Regions from separate parts of the Bacillus sp. C1 genome, predicted to be linked through region 2. Evidence: riboswitches for the same ligand, from Rfam matches in the RefSeq annotation. Region 2 holds a riboswitch; the other holds the start of a gene.
The links. Region 2 has a riboswitch for magnesium ahead of ACX5JI_RS13035 (P-type ATPase actuator domain-containing protein). Riboswitches for the same ligand answer to the same signal wherever they lie in the genome.

Region 1: it holds a riboswitch for magnesium, as region 2 does, so the genes downstream of both, ACX5JI_RS17350 (phosphodiester glycosidase family protein) here and ACX5JI_RS13035 (P-type ATPase actuator domain-containing protein) in region 2, are expected to answer to the same signal.

Annotation. Positions count from the first base shown of each region.
Region 1 is NZ_JBTMZT010000006.1:59,804-68,020, reverse strand. Features, by position in the region: gene ACX5JI_RS17360 (RNA-guided endonuclease InsQ/TnpB family protein) at 1-1,144, opposite strand, end outside; partial or broken gene ACX5JI_RS17355 (serine hydrolase domain-containing protein) at 1,277-1,810, shown strand; M-box (ykoK) riboswitch at 2,484-2,659, shown strand; gene ACX5JI_RS17350 (phosphodiester glycosidase family protein) at 3,085-4,161, shown strand; gene ACX5JI_RS17345 (hypothetical protein) at 4,218-4,511, shown strand; gene ACX5JI_RS17340 (hypothetical protein) at 4,628-4,876, opposite strand; gene ACX5JI_RS17335 (flavin-containing monooxygenase) at 5,192-6,259, opposite strand; gene ACX5JI_RS17330 (non-ribosomal peptide synthetase) at 6,666-8,217, opposite strand, start outside.
Region 2 is NZ_JBTMZT010000003.1:408,742-416,958, forward strand. Features, by position in the region: gene ACX5JI_RS13020 (acetoacetate--CoA ligase) at 1-1,676, opposite strand, end outside; gene ACX5JI_RS13025 (FbpB family small basic protein) at 1,855-1,995, opposite strand; gene ACX5JI_RS13030 (5'-3' exonuclease) at 2,227-3,093, opposite strand; gene ACX5JI_RS13035 (P-type ATPase actuator domain-containing protein) at 3,227-3,958, opposite strand; M-box (ykoK) riboswitch at 4,340-4,503, opposite strand; gene ACX5JI_RS13040 (DUF350 domain-containing protein) at 4,571-4,957, opposite strand; gene ACX5JI_RS13045 (glutathionylspermidine synthase family protein) at 4,960-6,186, opposite strand; gene ACX5JI_RS13050 (hypothetical protein) at 6,190-6,501, opposite strand; gene ACX5JI_RS13055 (hypothetical protein) at 6,584-7,033, shown strand; RNA gene ssrS (6S RNA) at 7,142-7,325, opposite strand; RNA gene ssrS (6S RNA) at 7,347-7,529, opposite strand; gene ACX5JI_RS13070 (sulfurtransferase) at 7,645-8,217, opposite strand, start outside.

The DNA of each region.
Region 1 (8,217 bases), on a different contig from region 2:
ATACAGTATGCGAGATATGGCAAAATGTTTGGTTATTTTTCTTTCCCATATCAGTTTCTTGTTTCCAACTTTTGTTTTGACCAATAACGATTTGGCAAACTCTCTCTTCTTGAGCCAGTTTTACAATATGATGACTCGCTTTATGAAAGATGTCCTTTATTTTCAGGTAACGCTTTTGATGAAGTTTTTCTATTCTTTTTGAAGTAAAAGGACCTGTCCCTGTTTGTTTACCTCGCCTGAGAACACTTGTAAAGTGACTCTTCATTTTGTTGTAATATTGATTTATGCTTTTGACATGTTTGCCCTTAACAAGTACAGGCTTCATACCTGTGTTTGTTACAATGGTTGCAAGGTTATCAATACCTAAATCAATACTCATATAACGACCATTCTCTTCAACAGTTTGTTGTTTTGAAGGACCATCTAACACGAGTTCCACTACATACTCCTTGTATTTTGGAATGACACGAACTTGTTTCAGTTTTCCTTCAGTAAACCCTAATTTCCCAATATTCAATTGTAATTTTGTCTTTGGAAACTTTAAAAACGTATCATTTTTAATGACACAATCTTGGTTTGTATACAAAATTTCCTTTTCAGAAGAACGAATATACTTTGGAATGCTAGGTTTTCCAGTGTATTTGTGAGGATTCTTTTTATAATCTTTTAAACTAGCAAAAAAAGACTTCCAATTTTGGAATACGTTTTTCATGATGGATTGACTAGATTGTGTAGGCAAAGCACGATAATCATTCTGAATCATCGCTTTAAATAATGCATCCAAAAAATTGTAATCTACATACGGTTTTTCTGTAGTTGGTTCTGAAAACAAATTACATTTCACTTCTTTTTGTTTTTCTTTTGGTTTTGTTTTCTCTTTTTCCACATTCTTTTGATAGGCCAGAATTTGGGTATCATTCATCTTCCCTATGTTTTTAGCAATTGTATCTAAAACTTCTTTTTGTAAAGGTTGCAACTCCTTATTTTGTGTCAAACCTGTATACACTTGTCGTATATAAAAGTTTGTCGTGTTGTACATATTCTTCGCGTTTTGGCAAGATTCTTGAAAATAAGAATACATACGATGTCCTTTTTTAATCCAAATTTGAAGCGTTTTATAATTCCTTTGCTTTTCCGCTGTCATTTTTTCACCTCCTTGTTAAGCATATCATACCAAAACAAGAACGTATGTTTCCGCTATTTTATTTGAACATAACATATTTTTTTCGATTCACCTCACCACCTTCACATATGTTTAGAGGTGGGAGTCCTCTCGAAAGATATGATAGAAGACGTTACCGGATCATCTTTTAATCAATTATTACAAGAAGAAATATTTGCACCTTTACATATGAATAACAGTACGCTAGTGTATCCTAAACAAAATATAACAAATAATCGTTTCTCCTGTGGTCACGATAAAAATGGACATGTAGTAGCCGGGAAATATCCGTCCTATCCGTATACGGCTGCTGCAGGAATATGGTCAAATCCAACAGATATAGCTACTTTAGTAATAGAAGTCATTCATTCTTTGCACGGCAATAGCAAACTCGGTCTGTCTTCGAAAATTATCAAAGAAATGATTTCTCCTCAAGGTAGTTCAAAGTGGACTGGTCTAGGTGTGTTTCTCGATAAATCAGACGAAGAAATAGAAATATCTTCACTTGGTTGGGGCGTTGGGTTCCAATGTTTCATGCTTGCATACCCATATAAAGGTAGTGGTGCTGTCATAATGACAAACTCAGATTTGGGTGTTCATCAACATGAAGGGATTATTGGAGAGATTATTACTTTATTAGAACTGTAAAAACTTTTATTTGTTTAATAGTCTCATCCAATGATACTTAGCCTTTTATAACGTTTGTTTTCACCTTAGTAGCCTCTGCTTTGTTTACATGCTAAGACACGAACATCTTAAACATTACTCTACATCATGGTTCTCACATGAGAAAACTACAGAATCCTTTGTTTTCTCTTCTCCCTCATCACTCAATCCTTCAAGATGGGATTCCACCAATCTAATTCCATCTTGAAATGTTATTTTTCAATTTGTCATTCTATTCTCAAACGAAATATCCGCTTAGATAATAAAATACTTTTACAATTTTAAATTTTCATCCCCTGTACTTGCACAAGGATAGTACGCTTCCGATTCTACCAAAAAAACGGATATTGAACTTAATGAAAAACATATTATTTCTATGATTTTTCCAATGTGTCATTCACTACGTTACATTGAAAAATAAAACGTAACGTTCAAAATTCTCTATATGTTTTGTTACATTTTTTCTGTTCGCTATTTCTAAAAAATAAACAAATTCGTATATAAATCCATCTATTTCGCAGCATTCAAATGCTAATATGGAAAAATCACATATAAACCCAAAATTTTTTTAGTAAAAAGCAAGATAATATTCTGTTGACAATTCCAAAAATACTAGCTATGCTTTCTACACGAAAGAAACGCATAATATTATAATTGCTACACCTGTTAGGTGAGGCTCCTATACAAACATAGGCTATTGCCCAAAAATATCGAAAGATGCCAATGGGTAGAACAGGGATTGTCGGATTAAGGCTCTTCTTAAGATAGCTAAGTGATGAAACTTCATCCTTTACGTTGTATAGTGCCAAAACTCGACTAGGGGGAAGTTTAGCTTTATTTACGTATACAATTTTGCCCCCCTCTCGTTGAATAACTAGAGGGGTTGTTCTTATACAAAGAACTGTACATGAACCATTTATCATATGAAGTTAAAAATAAACAATCCATGTATTTACTAAAGGAGGCGCACAGCATGGAAATGAACGTTAAAGAAAAAACACTATTTCTCATTTATAGCTATGATGATTGTACAAAGTGAAATTGTATATTTGTATTCTCTTAGCTCCTAATGCGTTGTTTATATGTCACCTACTATGAAGAAGAATTGACTAGGAATAACATTTAAACCGTAATGATTTCGTTTTAACAAAAAGTCATCATTCCTCTTCTTTCTCATCCCTTTTTAAAAGCTATATAAAGTGAATGTAAGGGATCATCACGTATATATACAACTATACTTAGTGGAGGAAAACATATTGAAACGTCTAAGAAAAATTTTAAAAAGATTTATAATCCTTCTGTTCATTTTTATACTAATTGGTAGTGGCGTATTATTTGGTACGAGCTACGGTCATGATTTTCGTGTCATTATTGCTGAAAGCATATTAACATCTCAACATCCGCAATTTGCGAAATATACTTTTCTACCGAAAGAAGAATTGAATACATTAACAGATCGTATCCATAATCCAAAATGGATTAATAGTAGGAATCGTATTTATGGAAAAATGACTGCGAAGAGATTAAAAGAATTAAAACATGCACCTTTAAAAATCGATATAGAAACGATTAAAAGCACTGCAAATACTCGCTTTCATTTCGAAGGAAAACTAGTTACTATTAGTAATCCGTTTAATGTGAAACTCGCTACTCACCAAGGAACACAAGGATCAGAAAAAGGTGAAAAAATTAGTGTCATGGCTAAGCGTAATCATGCCCTTGTTGCTGTAAACGCAAGTGGATTTTCTGATGAAACAGGTAGAGGCGGCGGCAATATTGCTACTGGAATTGTAATCGAGGATGGAAAAATTATTAATACGAACCATGATAACAATGCTCCTACCATTATTTCTGGTTTAACAGAATTTGGTGAAATGATAACAGGAAACTACTCTGCCAAACAATTATTAGCTAAACACGTTATTTCAGCAGCTGGCTTTATGCCGCAATTAATTGTAGATGGAGAAAAAATGATAACAGAGGGAGATGGCGGCTGGGGGTCTGCACCGCGTAGTATAATGGCACAAAAACAAGATGGATCTCTCATGTTTCTCGTTATCGATGGTAGACAAGCACATAGTATTGGGGCCACTTTAAAGGAATGTCAAGACATTCTCTATGAAAAAGGTGCCATAAATGCAATGGCTATGGATGGAGGCTCTTCAGCCACATTATATTTATGGGGAAAAGTTCGAAATTCACCATCTACCTTATCTCATGAAGATCGATTTTTACCAAACGCTTGGATCGTAGCAGCAAATCCGAACCAACAAATACAAATAACAATGGATGGGAAAAATATAGATACAACTACACTAGAAGATTCAATTTAAAAAATGAAAAGAATTATTATGAAATACAAATTCATTATATAGGTGGGATTTATAACATGAAAATAGTGATGAACCAAAATATATGCTATATTTCTGAAAAAGAAAGTTCCATTAGATGTTGCGCGAAACATTTCAACTCTAACATGAAACCATGTATAGGTGATGTCATCGAACTTCCAGCTTTCAATCATCAAACCCAGTTTTCAAAAGTAAAGGAAATATTTATAAACTTCGAAAAAGGTGAATGTAATATTATTGTTGAACAACTCATCACTAACAAATTAACCGATATGCAAGAATACATTCAAGTATTAATCGATCATGGATGGGTTGAAGAATTTGTAGAATAATATTTTAAGAGTCTGTATCTGCACACAGTGATTCTCAAATACTTATATCCACTTAGTTGTAGGTATATAACGAAAAGCGCCTATAATATAAAAAAGCTGGTTTTTTTCCAGCTTTTTTATATTATATTTTTAGCCACAATCTTTAAATGTTCAGGTGCAATAATCTCCTTTATACTTTCTTGAAGATCCTCATGAAGCATTTCTTCAAGATGCTCCAATGACACTTCCAGAGGTGTGCACTCCAGCGTTTCAATATTTAATAAGGAATAATGTTCTTTTTTCTTTATGACTAAATATTGATTCTCTCCTGTTATAAGTAAAGAACCTAATCGAATTCCAAGTAAACGTTGGTCATCAAATTTCATATTGTATCCCTCTCTCTATTGATAAATATACGAAAAACACCTTACATATTTTAATAAATATATGCATATTATAAATCTATCATAATTCATTTCAAAAAAATACAAAATATAGCATGATTACCTCTTAATAGGAGGTCTATATTACCTATTTTACATACGATATTCTTAATACTCCATATATTACGGTACAAAAAACTTTCTCAACATATAACGATCACTTTCTAGTTTTCTAAATTGTCAGAACGAATTATAATAAATGTAATGAAAGTTTGACCTCTCCTAATTGCTGTACATATAGTTGGTCGGTAGGAATTGCTACCGACCTATTTTTTTGGTCAATATTGAATCTTCTTTTTGAATACTGGAACATACAAATTCTGCATCTTGGCCCACACCACAAAGAAGAGCTGATCCTCTTTGATGTTGCCACGGTAATCCAATATAGTATAATCCTTGCACTTTACTTACGCCTCTTGTATGAATAGGAAACCCTTCCTGATTAACCGCTCCTTCCACTTCAATCCACCGATAATTTGGCGTGAAGCCTGTAGACCATATTATGTTCTGGACATCGCAAGTGCTATCATCTGAAAAAACTACTTTATGCTGCAATGCATTTACTACTTTAGGTTTCACTGTTATCTTCCCATTACGAATGAGCTCTCTACATTCAAAACCAAATATCGGATCTTTCCGCTGCCTAAACCATCTTCCCCGCCTTGTATTTGTGCCAGCATATAATAGGCCTATCGTTTCCAGCCAAGAAAAAATACTCCTTCCCATTATTTTTAATGGTAAAAATGACAGTGGATGACTGACAGCAATCGTAACATCATGAGTTTTCGCAAGCTCTACCGCAATTTGTGTGCCGGAGTTCCCTCCTCCTACTACAAGAACTGGCCCATCTGGAATTTGCATTGGTGATTGATATTGTGAAGAATGAATTTGAAAAATATTATGTGACAAGTTTTGAGAAATAGAGGGAATAAAGGATTGCTGAAAAGCTCCTGATGCGATAATAACTCGTTTAGATTGCATAATTTCTTTAGATGTATATACTTCAAACACGCTCCCCTTCTTCTTTATTTTTAAAGCATTCATATTTAATCTCACCGGTATGGAAAAATGTTTTGCATATGCTTCTAAATAATTGGCAATTTCATCTTTACTCGGAAATTCATTTTGATCTCCATTTAACCTCATACCCGGCAATGCACAATACCGCCTTGGTGTAAACAATTGTAAAGAATCGTATCGCTTTCTCCATGAATCGCCAACTTCCTTTTCTCCATCTAACAAGACAAAACGATAGTTTCCTTGCTGTAAATAATACCCCATAGCTAGACCTGCTTGGCCAGCCCCTATTACAATTACATCTAACATTTTTCCATCCTCCTTTTCAATATGAACATATGAATATCTGTTCATATGTTCATATGTTTGATTCCATCATATAAACTTTCTTTTTACAAATCAAGGAAAATAGCCCTTCCTCTACTCAATATGTAAATATAAAAAAGCGTAATCGCGATGATTTTTCAACTCACTACTCCTTTTTCTCATCATTGAAAGATTAAAAGACCCAGACAAAAAAGGACCGTGGAGAAGACCTTCTCCACAGTCTGAAAATAAACATTTGTTTTTGTAATCATTTATTCTTGAATTTGCTTATCTAAATTGTTTTTTTATGATGTTTCGAGACATCCTAATAAAATTACTTTTATCCATAATAAACAACTCTTTTCTATCCCCTGCATGCTCTTCATAAAGTTGTATCTTTCAGAACACCCTACTTTACCGTTAACGAAAGGTTTTCCCTCTCTATCTCTTCTAATCTATTTTTGAGATATTTAGATATCTTTTCCACCGCTGGAGAGAAGACGATCTCCTCGTGTGACCCAGGCACCGAATACTTATTCACTTTCCCCTGTAATAACGGCTTCCAATCCGTGAACAACTCTCTGCCTTCTTCAGCACTGAAGTAGATTACCTCTCCAAAGTATGGCGTTAAGACATGTTCTGCCATTAAATTTAAACACTTCCTGTGAGCATTGGTAATCTGTTTTAGACTCGTAAGATCCGCATCAGGCGGAAGCACGCCTTCCACGATCAACTGATTAACAAGCATGTCCTGTTGATGAACGAGTTCTTTTTCCCGCTCTACTAATCCTGAATGAATGAAATGCTCCAATATATAAGTGAGCATTTCTTCATTTGTCTTGTAATCCTGTTCTGAAGGCACCTTAGTATCCATTAGTACCAACACCTCAACTTCTTCTCCCTGGTTCCGTAACATAGTTGCGATTTCATAGGCGATGGCACCGCCCAGCGACCATCCTCCCAGACGATACGGTCCCTCTGGCTGAACGTGCTTTATTTCCTCAATGTAGAGTTGAACTACTCCAGGCAAAGTTAATCCGTCCATTCCTTCTTTCTCTACGAGAGGATTTTGTAGCCCATAAAATGAGCAGTGATCCTTGAGTAACCTTGCTAGCTGAATGTAACAGAATACATTCCCCATAAACGGATGAATACAGAAGAAAGGCCTTTTCTCTGATTCTTGTAATGGAACCAGACCCGATAACGATTTTTCCATACCATAATTGTCACGGATCAGACAAGCCATTCCTTCCACTGTCGGGTTCTCAATCAGTGCGGACACCTTAATCTCTTTTCCAAATTTCTCTCTGATTTTTGAAATCAATTTGATTACAAGGAGCGAGTGCCCCCCTCTTTCGAAGAAGTCATCATTTACATGGACACCTTCTATTTGTAGCAAATCCTGCCAAATTTTAATCAGCTGATACTCAATTTCATCCCGTGGGATGATTGGTGTAGAAAATGTACTATCTCTTTGAATCGTTAAGCTATTCAGCGCCTTTCGATCAACCTTCCCGTTTGTCGTAAGCGGAATCGCGTCTACCTTAATAAAGTGTGCAGGAACCATATAATTCGGTACTTGTCTCTTGAGATGCTCACGCCATTCATACATACTTCCTTCACCCACCACATAGGCAACCAATCTCGGATCTCCTGGTTGTTCCTCTCTTATCAAGACTACTGCCTCTTTCACCGATGGATGACTTTCTAAATTCGCTTCAATCTCTCCAAGCTCAATCCGGAAGCCTCGAATTTTCACTTGATTATCGATTCTTCCCAGATAATCCAAATGGCCATCAGCTAAATAGCGGACTAGATCTCCCGTCCGGTATAGCCGTTCCCCTTCATTAAATGGATGAGGAATAAAACGCTCGGACGTTAACTCTGGACGATTCAAGTATCCTCTCGCTAGGCCTGCTCCGCCGATATAAAGTTCACCCGTTACACCAACTGGAACAGGT
Region 2 (8,217 bases):
AGGAGCTCTAAATCCACTACTAAACTCTCAACAATAGCATCCAGCGACTCAACTATACGATAGATTTCACTCGTTCCTAGACGTACTCCTAACCGATTAATCGTAGAGTCGGATCGTCCGAAAATAACACAACTTCCTTTATCATCAAACTTGATCCAATCACCATGTCGCCAAATCCCTGAATACATCTCAAAATAACTTTCAAAATAACGTTTATTATTGTGATCCCCCCAGAAATAGATGGGCATAGATGGCATTGGTGCCGTTATAACCAATTCTCCAACTTCATTAATAACCGAATTCCCTTCATCATCAAAAGATTGTACGTGTGCTCCTAACGAGCGTGCTTGTATTTCTCCTGCATAAACAGGCAATATAGGAGAGCCACCAACAAATGCCGTACATACATCAGTCCCTCCACTAGTTGAAACAAGCCACACATCTTTTTTCACATTCTCATATACCCATAAAAAGCCTTCTATTGATAAGGGTGAACCAGTTGAACAAATCGCTTTTAACTTAGAAAAACGATGTCTTTCTTTTGGCTTAACTCCAAATTTCATACATGCACTTAGGAACGCAGCACTTGTACCAAAGAAAGTAATCCCAACTTCTTCCGCAAAATCCCATAGTATATGTATACCAGGATAAGACGGGCTACCGTCATATAAAACAATTGTGCCTCCAGTTAAAAGTCCTCCTACTAAAAGGTTCCACATCATCCAGCCTGTCGTTGTAAACCAAAAGAACACATCATCTTGGTTCACACCTTGTTCAACTAATAATGTCTTAAGTTGCTCTAATAGTATCCCTCCTTGACTTTGCACAATCGGTTTTGGCAACCCTGTTGTTCCGGAAGAAAATAAAATCCAAAGAGGGTGATCAAATGGCAATTTTTCGAAAACAAGATCACAATCTCCTCGCAATAAATCATTCCAATACATTGGACGATTATGTAGTTCAAAATCATTACTTCCAACATAAGGGACTAAAACGGTCTGCTTTAAGGTAGGTAGATTCGATTGAATTTCCGAAACATTTGCTAATCTATTCTGAATTTTACCGTTATAGGAATAGCCATCAACTGCAAATAAAATGGTCGGTTCAATTTGTTTAAATCGATCAATAACAGTATTTGTCCCGAAATCAGGAGAACAACTGGACCAAATCGCCCCTATGCTAGCACACGCTAAAAAAGCAATTACAGTCTCAGGAATATTTGGCATATAAGCAACAACACGATCCCCTGCTTTAACCCCTAATTCTTTTAGTGAATTTGCCACCATAGCTGTCTTTTGCTGAAGTTCTTTCCAGCTTATTTCCGTTCTCGAAGTGGTTTCTGATTGAAAAATTATTGCTGGCTTATTTCCTCTTTCATTTCGAAAAACATGTTCCGCATAATTTAAAGTAGCACCTGTGAACCATTTTGCTCCAGGCATCTTTCTTGATTCCAAAACTTGATTATACGGTGTGTTAGATTTAACTCGGCAATAATTCCAAATGCTTTCCCAAAATGATTCAAGTTCTTCAACAGACCATTTCCATAATTCTCTTTGATTTACAAAAGATAAACCTTTCTCTTGACTAAGCCACTTCATAAAAAGGCTAATACCAGCATTTTCTATTTGCTGTTGTGATGGCTTCCATAGAAGCACACTCGCAGTAATCGCTTTCATTATTATTCCTCCTCATCTTACAATTTTTTAAAAGTAAATAATAACTATATACAGCAACTACTCTTAAAAAACCTTTTTTTAGAAGAGGAAGTTCATACCGAATAAACAAAAGGAGATGCGTATCAACCACGTCATCTCCTGCTTATTCCTATTATTTATTTCAGAAATGTTATCTTATTTAATTGCTGGCTACACGATACGAAGCATGTCTTTTCTCAATCTTTTCTTCTATTTCCCTTATATTCTCTTTATCGTTCAATAATAATTGTTTATTCTCTATCAATAATTGTTTAAAGGATTTTCTTATTTTTTTTCGCATGTCTTTTCCTCCTTCACGATTACAAATAACTTATCAAAGGATCATTTATATAAAAGATAAGCAATTATCTGTGTAGTATTATGATAAAAGATTCGTGTGAAATCTATTTGAATTCCAGATGAAAACTATGTATTTTTTCTGATAACTTTACCAATAAAAAAATAACGCTTAATCAAAATACATTTGATCAGACGTTATCTATAGTCATAAGCAATCTCTCTAGCATTGCTTTTACAGCATATTTATAAATATTTCAGGTCTTCCCCAGTTCATTTCACCGCAGACAGATCTTACTTTCTCTTCATCAATTGTATGCAGACCTTCTTCTAGCGAACAAGAGATTGGAACTTCACAATGAATTTGTGCTAGTTGTAATGATATATTTAAGTTCTCTAAATCACTTTCAATTTTTGTACGCTGCGCTTTTGTTAATGTCGATATATTTTCTAGCACTGTCGCTACCGTCCCGTGTTCTTGAATTAGTTTATATGCCGTCTTTTCACCAATCCCTTTTACACCTGGGTAATTATCACTCGTATCTCCCATAAATGCTTTCGCATGAACGATTTGCCACGGCTCTACGCCTTTTTCTTCCATAATCTTCTCTGGCGTATAATATTCATAGTTCCCAATACCCTTGCGAAGAAGCATCACAGTAACCTTAGTATCCACAAGTTGTAGTAAATCTGTGTCACCTGTTAAAATATATACTTCTGCCTCATTACAGTATTCCTTTGCTAACGTCCCAATGCAATCATCTGCTTCATAGCCTTTCATACCAATTACAGGAACAGATAACTGCGAAGTCATTTCTTGTACAAGATCAAATTGCGGAATTAACTCTTCTGGTGGTGCTGCACGGTTTGCTTTATAGTTTGAGAACGATTCCGTTCTGAAAGTTGTACTCCCCATATCCCAACACGTTACAATATGCGTCGGTTCAACTTCTTGCGCTGCTGTTAATAAATGTTTCATATAACCATGAATCCCATTTGTTGGGGTACCATCTTGTCTCTTCATGAATTGCCCATAAACACTTGTTGCGTAAAAAGCACGAAATAATAATGCCATCCCATCAACTAACAATACTTTTTTCATAATTCCTCTCCTACTAACAAAAAATAATAACCTCACGTTATCACGTAAGGTTATATAAATAGATTACATTCTACGTTACTGTTCAACTTTATCTATTATACAATGTTTTCATATATTTAGCATCATTAACAGTTCAAAGTGTTTTGTTACAGTACATGTGAAGCAATCCAGAATACGTATTTTTACCTGTTGAAACGACCACAGCCTTCGCAGTTCCATTTACAATATGTGTGCCTTTAAAACATACATTTTCAAGTTGAAGTGGATTATAGTCTTTCATACGCTTTAATGGAATAAAACGCTTGCGTTCAAGATGATAACAGCTTTCAAATTTTTCTATGTTTATTTCTTTACCTGTTAGCATCGATTCATTCACTAATAAATCATCTGCATAAATAATACGTACATCAGCTGGAACTGTATCACCTGCCGAAAGAAAAACTACATCCCCTGGAACTAGCTCTTCAACTGGTAGTTTTATTATTTTGGATTCACTATTCATCCCTACAGTCGTACATCCTTCTACTCTAGAAACAGTTACTGTTACAATCTCACATCGATTTTCGTTATCGACACGTTGCTTTGCAAATCCAGGGATCATTTCTCCTAATTTCATCATTACATCAGAAAAAATTGCCCGTTTTGAAGATAATTCATTTTTCCCGTACACATGAATGCGTTTCTGTGCCTCTTTCATCGAAAGGCCATCTCTTGTTGTTTTAAAATAAGCAAATACGGACTTCACATCTCTTGTGGCAATTTCAATCAACAAATCTTTATTTTGTTTTAGTATAGATTGTTCTTTCACCATTCTTTTACTTTGTTTCTGAGACATGTTACCCACAATTTTATTTACATATAACATATTATCGTCTCCTCCTTTACAACATAGGAAGAAACGCTTTGTTTCTCAATTTATCTCACTTTAACAATTCTTGTATTGATACACTCTGTTAAAGTGTTTCACGTTTAGCTTACAACAATAAAGCTGTACGTTACCTTATGATAAATATAGAGGGAGGAACAAGTCGTTTCCTGCCTACATCATATATTTTTATTTCGAAGTATATGGGTAACGGAACCGAGTCAGAATTTGACATGCTCCTCACCTCCTCTTTCGCTTTTTTAGTCAATATTTATACTATGATAAATTTCATAGCTTGTTAATAAAAAGACCTCTACTCATAAACGAGTAAAGGTCATCGCATACATAAATAAGCGATTCCTATTAAGTATAGAAATCTGCGAACCTCTCCCTCGCCGAGTTTTAGCACTGTATAGCATAGGTATGTTACCAGCTACGTTAAGAAAAACCTTAATTCGATCATTCCTGTTGACCCATTGGCGTCTCTCGACATTTTTGGGCAGTAGCATTTCTCTATACAGGAGCCTCACCTAACAGAGACTTATTTTTTTATTATGTAGAAAATGTTACTCCTATTTAAAATAGATGTCAACTCTTTGAATTCAAGGTTTTTCAATATGTTAAGCATCCCGCAATTACCACACCAATGGAAATAGATAAAAACATAAGAAAAAGTCCAACAGCCTGGTTATCTTCTTCAATGCTTTGATTAATATTAAAACGCGGTGTACACCATTCGGCTAAATAAAAGACAATAATTTGCGCGACTACTCCAATTGCTCCCCATAAAACCATATCCATTACTGAAACAGAATGGGCAGCAGTCGAGTATAAGACAATAGCAAGGCCAAGCAGTCTTCCCCCAAGCGCGTAGCTTGCTGCTTTATTCCCTTTCGCCATTAATGAAAATTCTTTCACTTTTGTTGTCACTTCCATAAGAAAGAGACCGACACATAAAAGACCAATTGAAACCGCTAAATAAAGCAAGAAATTTATCATTTCTAATCCTCCTTTTTCATTCCGACAGGTAAATAATAAGATTCATTCCCCGTAATTTTTTCACCAGCACGTATTCCAATACTACTTGGCTTCCCAGCAATTAAAAATGATCCAAACACATATGACAATTCCTCGTTCCCCCTTTCAGTCCTAAGGGAAACAACTGGCAGCTTTACATATTTTTGAAATACAGGAAGCTCTTTTTTATACGTTTGATATACATTTTGATTCATAATATTAGTATCTTTGTCACGAATTGTAACCGTGTCACCTTCTCTACCAAAGGAAGGTTTTTGAACAAAAGAGCTTTTTCCTAAAAACGAATCTGCTTCTAAGTATGTAGGAAGCATGTATTCTTTAATCCACCTTCGCTCCTCATTTGTATAAAAGGCACCTTCCTCTGCTAATCCCCAAATGAGACATTGAACCGATTTCGGCTGCATTAGAAAAGATGAAATTGGATTTATAATCCAAAGCTTTCCTTCTTCTACAAGTTGTAATAATTCGATACCTACAAGATCTCCCGTGTTAGGATCCCGGTCCTCAACTAAATCTTCAATAGGATATGTCTGACGATATAAAACATCAATTGGCACACCATCTGCGTCAAGTAAAGCATCTTTTGTAATTCTAAGCTCTGACATCGGCAGCATTTTATTGGTAACTTGACATAACTGACTTAAATACCGGGTCGTATTCCAATCTTCTATATGCCCGTGGTGAGCTGTAAACACAACGTTTGGTGTTTCTACCCCTTTCGCAGCCTCCATCACAGATTTTGTGATTCCAGAGGAAAGAAGCCGTTCCTGATTTTTATTTGGATCACAATAATCCAATTCTGTACAAACTTCACCATTCATTTGGAAACATTCCACGATAAAGGTAGGGGTATCACTATTAAACTCCAACATTTTCATACCATCCTCCGTCACCGCAAAATCAAATCTTGAAATAATAGATTCAGGAAATAAAGATTCCATTCTAATAAAAGGCAGACTTGCAGAAGGAAAACCAAGTTCAAGAAGCTGTGTATCCGACAAGGTCCGAAGAAGCCTAGCAGTCTTAAAAAATACTTTCCCCATCCGTTCTGTTGCTAGCTGCAAATCTTGGAGCGTTTGTTCCTTTATTTCAAAAATATGAAAAAGGCTATATTCACTCCCGTATAAGTTAGACCAAAAATGGGGGAACCTTGAGTAAAATTGATTTCGTTTCTTTATGTAAAGCGACATAATCTAACCTCCAAATCCCCCCTTTGAACCGCTTCCAATTCCCCCTTTAAAATTAGACGAAGCTTGATAGGACTTAAATTCAGAAGAACTTTTGAAGGTTGATTTATTTTGATAGTATCTACCACCATAATAATAACTACCATGATAACTTGAATGGCTGTCATCACATCGCCATACACCAAGTTCATCATCCCAATCCCAATCAGAACAACTCTTATCTTTTGGTTTTGGAGGAAGATCTTCTGTACAGCCAGATAAAGTACCAGCCACTAAAGATGTTAGAACACCTGTTACTAACCATTTTGTTTTTGTCAACGGCTAACTCTCCTTTGTAAATTATATTTTTATTATAATAGAATTCATGATAAAATAGAAGAAAAAGGAAGAGGGATTACAATTGCGGTTAGAATATCGACTCTATGATGAAATGAAACAATATCCTGCTTTGTGGAATTATACAAACATTTCTGTTTCCGAAATCGTTGCAAGGATGACTTGTGAATATTTCGTTAAAGAAGGAAACACATATGTCATAACAGCAACTGCGATGGATCCTGACGGAACAGCAGTATTATATATTCAAAAAGACGATTTCCTCAATGATTCACTAGAACCCACATACTCTCATATCGGTTTTGAAATTAGGGAACTGCAGGGAACGGAATCGACTATAATAGAAAGTAAAGAAGTATGGCATCACGAAGAAATTTTAACGCCTCTTCATTCTGATATTTTATATATCAAAAAAGACGGAGTGTTCTTGGAATTCTCTTTAGATTCAAGAGAAATTGACGAAGATCGAAAATGCTATATTTATTATGGAAACTTTACAGGGGCGTGCAGATAATATTTCAAATCCTATGCTTTACAGTAAACAAATATTCTTTATATTTACTACATAAAAAATCTTTAATCCAAAAATAAAAACCTTACGTATAAAACGTAAGGTTTCTTATATAGCCCCACACATGCCGTTCTCTCTAGATGTCCATAAACCTGCTCTCACAGGTGGATGTTCTCATAAATGCTTTCAGTTTCCTTCTTAAAAAGATGGCATGCTGTTTACATTTAGATATTGAACTTCCATATTATACTTATTGGTTTAAGACATACATAAGCTACGTACACCGTAGGAATTTTATATAACGTTAGTTAAAATAAGACCCCCGCACGTGCCGTTCCTCGTAAATGTCCAAAAACCCGCTACTCGCAGGTGGATGCCCTCACAGCTACCGTATATCTTCCTTCACAAAGAAGGCGTGATAATGATCGCTAAATGTTGAGCTTCCGTATAACTAACATCGGTTTTAGACATAAATAAGTTACGTACACCGCAGGATGTTTTATTTACTTGTCGTTATCTTATCACATTGTATGCAATGTGTAAAATGTAACGCTTTGAAGTCATTTCTTGCTTGTGATCTTATTTTAATACAAAATATTTTTGCATGCAAGAGGTTACTGTTCTTCTTTTGCAATTTGGTTTTCTGGATAAGAAATCCAATCACTCCAGCTCCCCGCATATAACTTCACGTTACGAAAACCAGCTATTTGTAACGCCAATATATTAGGACATGCTGTCACACCAGATCCGCAGTAGACGATTGTTTCTTTTTCTTTAGTAAGATGATGGAAACGCTCCTCTTGCTCTTCTTTATTTTTAAATCGCCCTTCCGTCGTGATCCCATCTTTCCAAAAATAGTTTTCTGCTGTTGGAATATGACCAGCTTTAGGATCAACCAGCTCTTCAACACCTGCATACCGTTTTGGCTCTCTCGAATCAATTAACGTAACGTCTGCATTTGTACGGATGTTTTCTTTCACATCTTCAATCGTTACAAGCATGTTGTCTTGTACATTCGGGATGAATTGTTTCCGTTCAGTGATTGGAGCTTCTGTTGTGGTAGATAAGTTTTGTTCTTTCCAAGCAGGAAATCCACCATTTAACACATATGCTTTTTGATGTCCTACATATGTTAATAACCACCATAGACGTGAAGCCATTGCACCACCTTGACTGTCATACGCAAC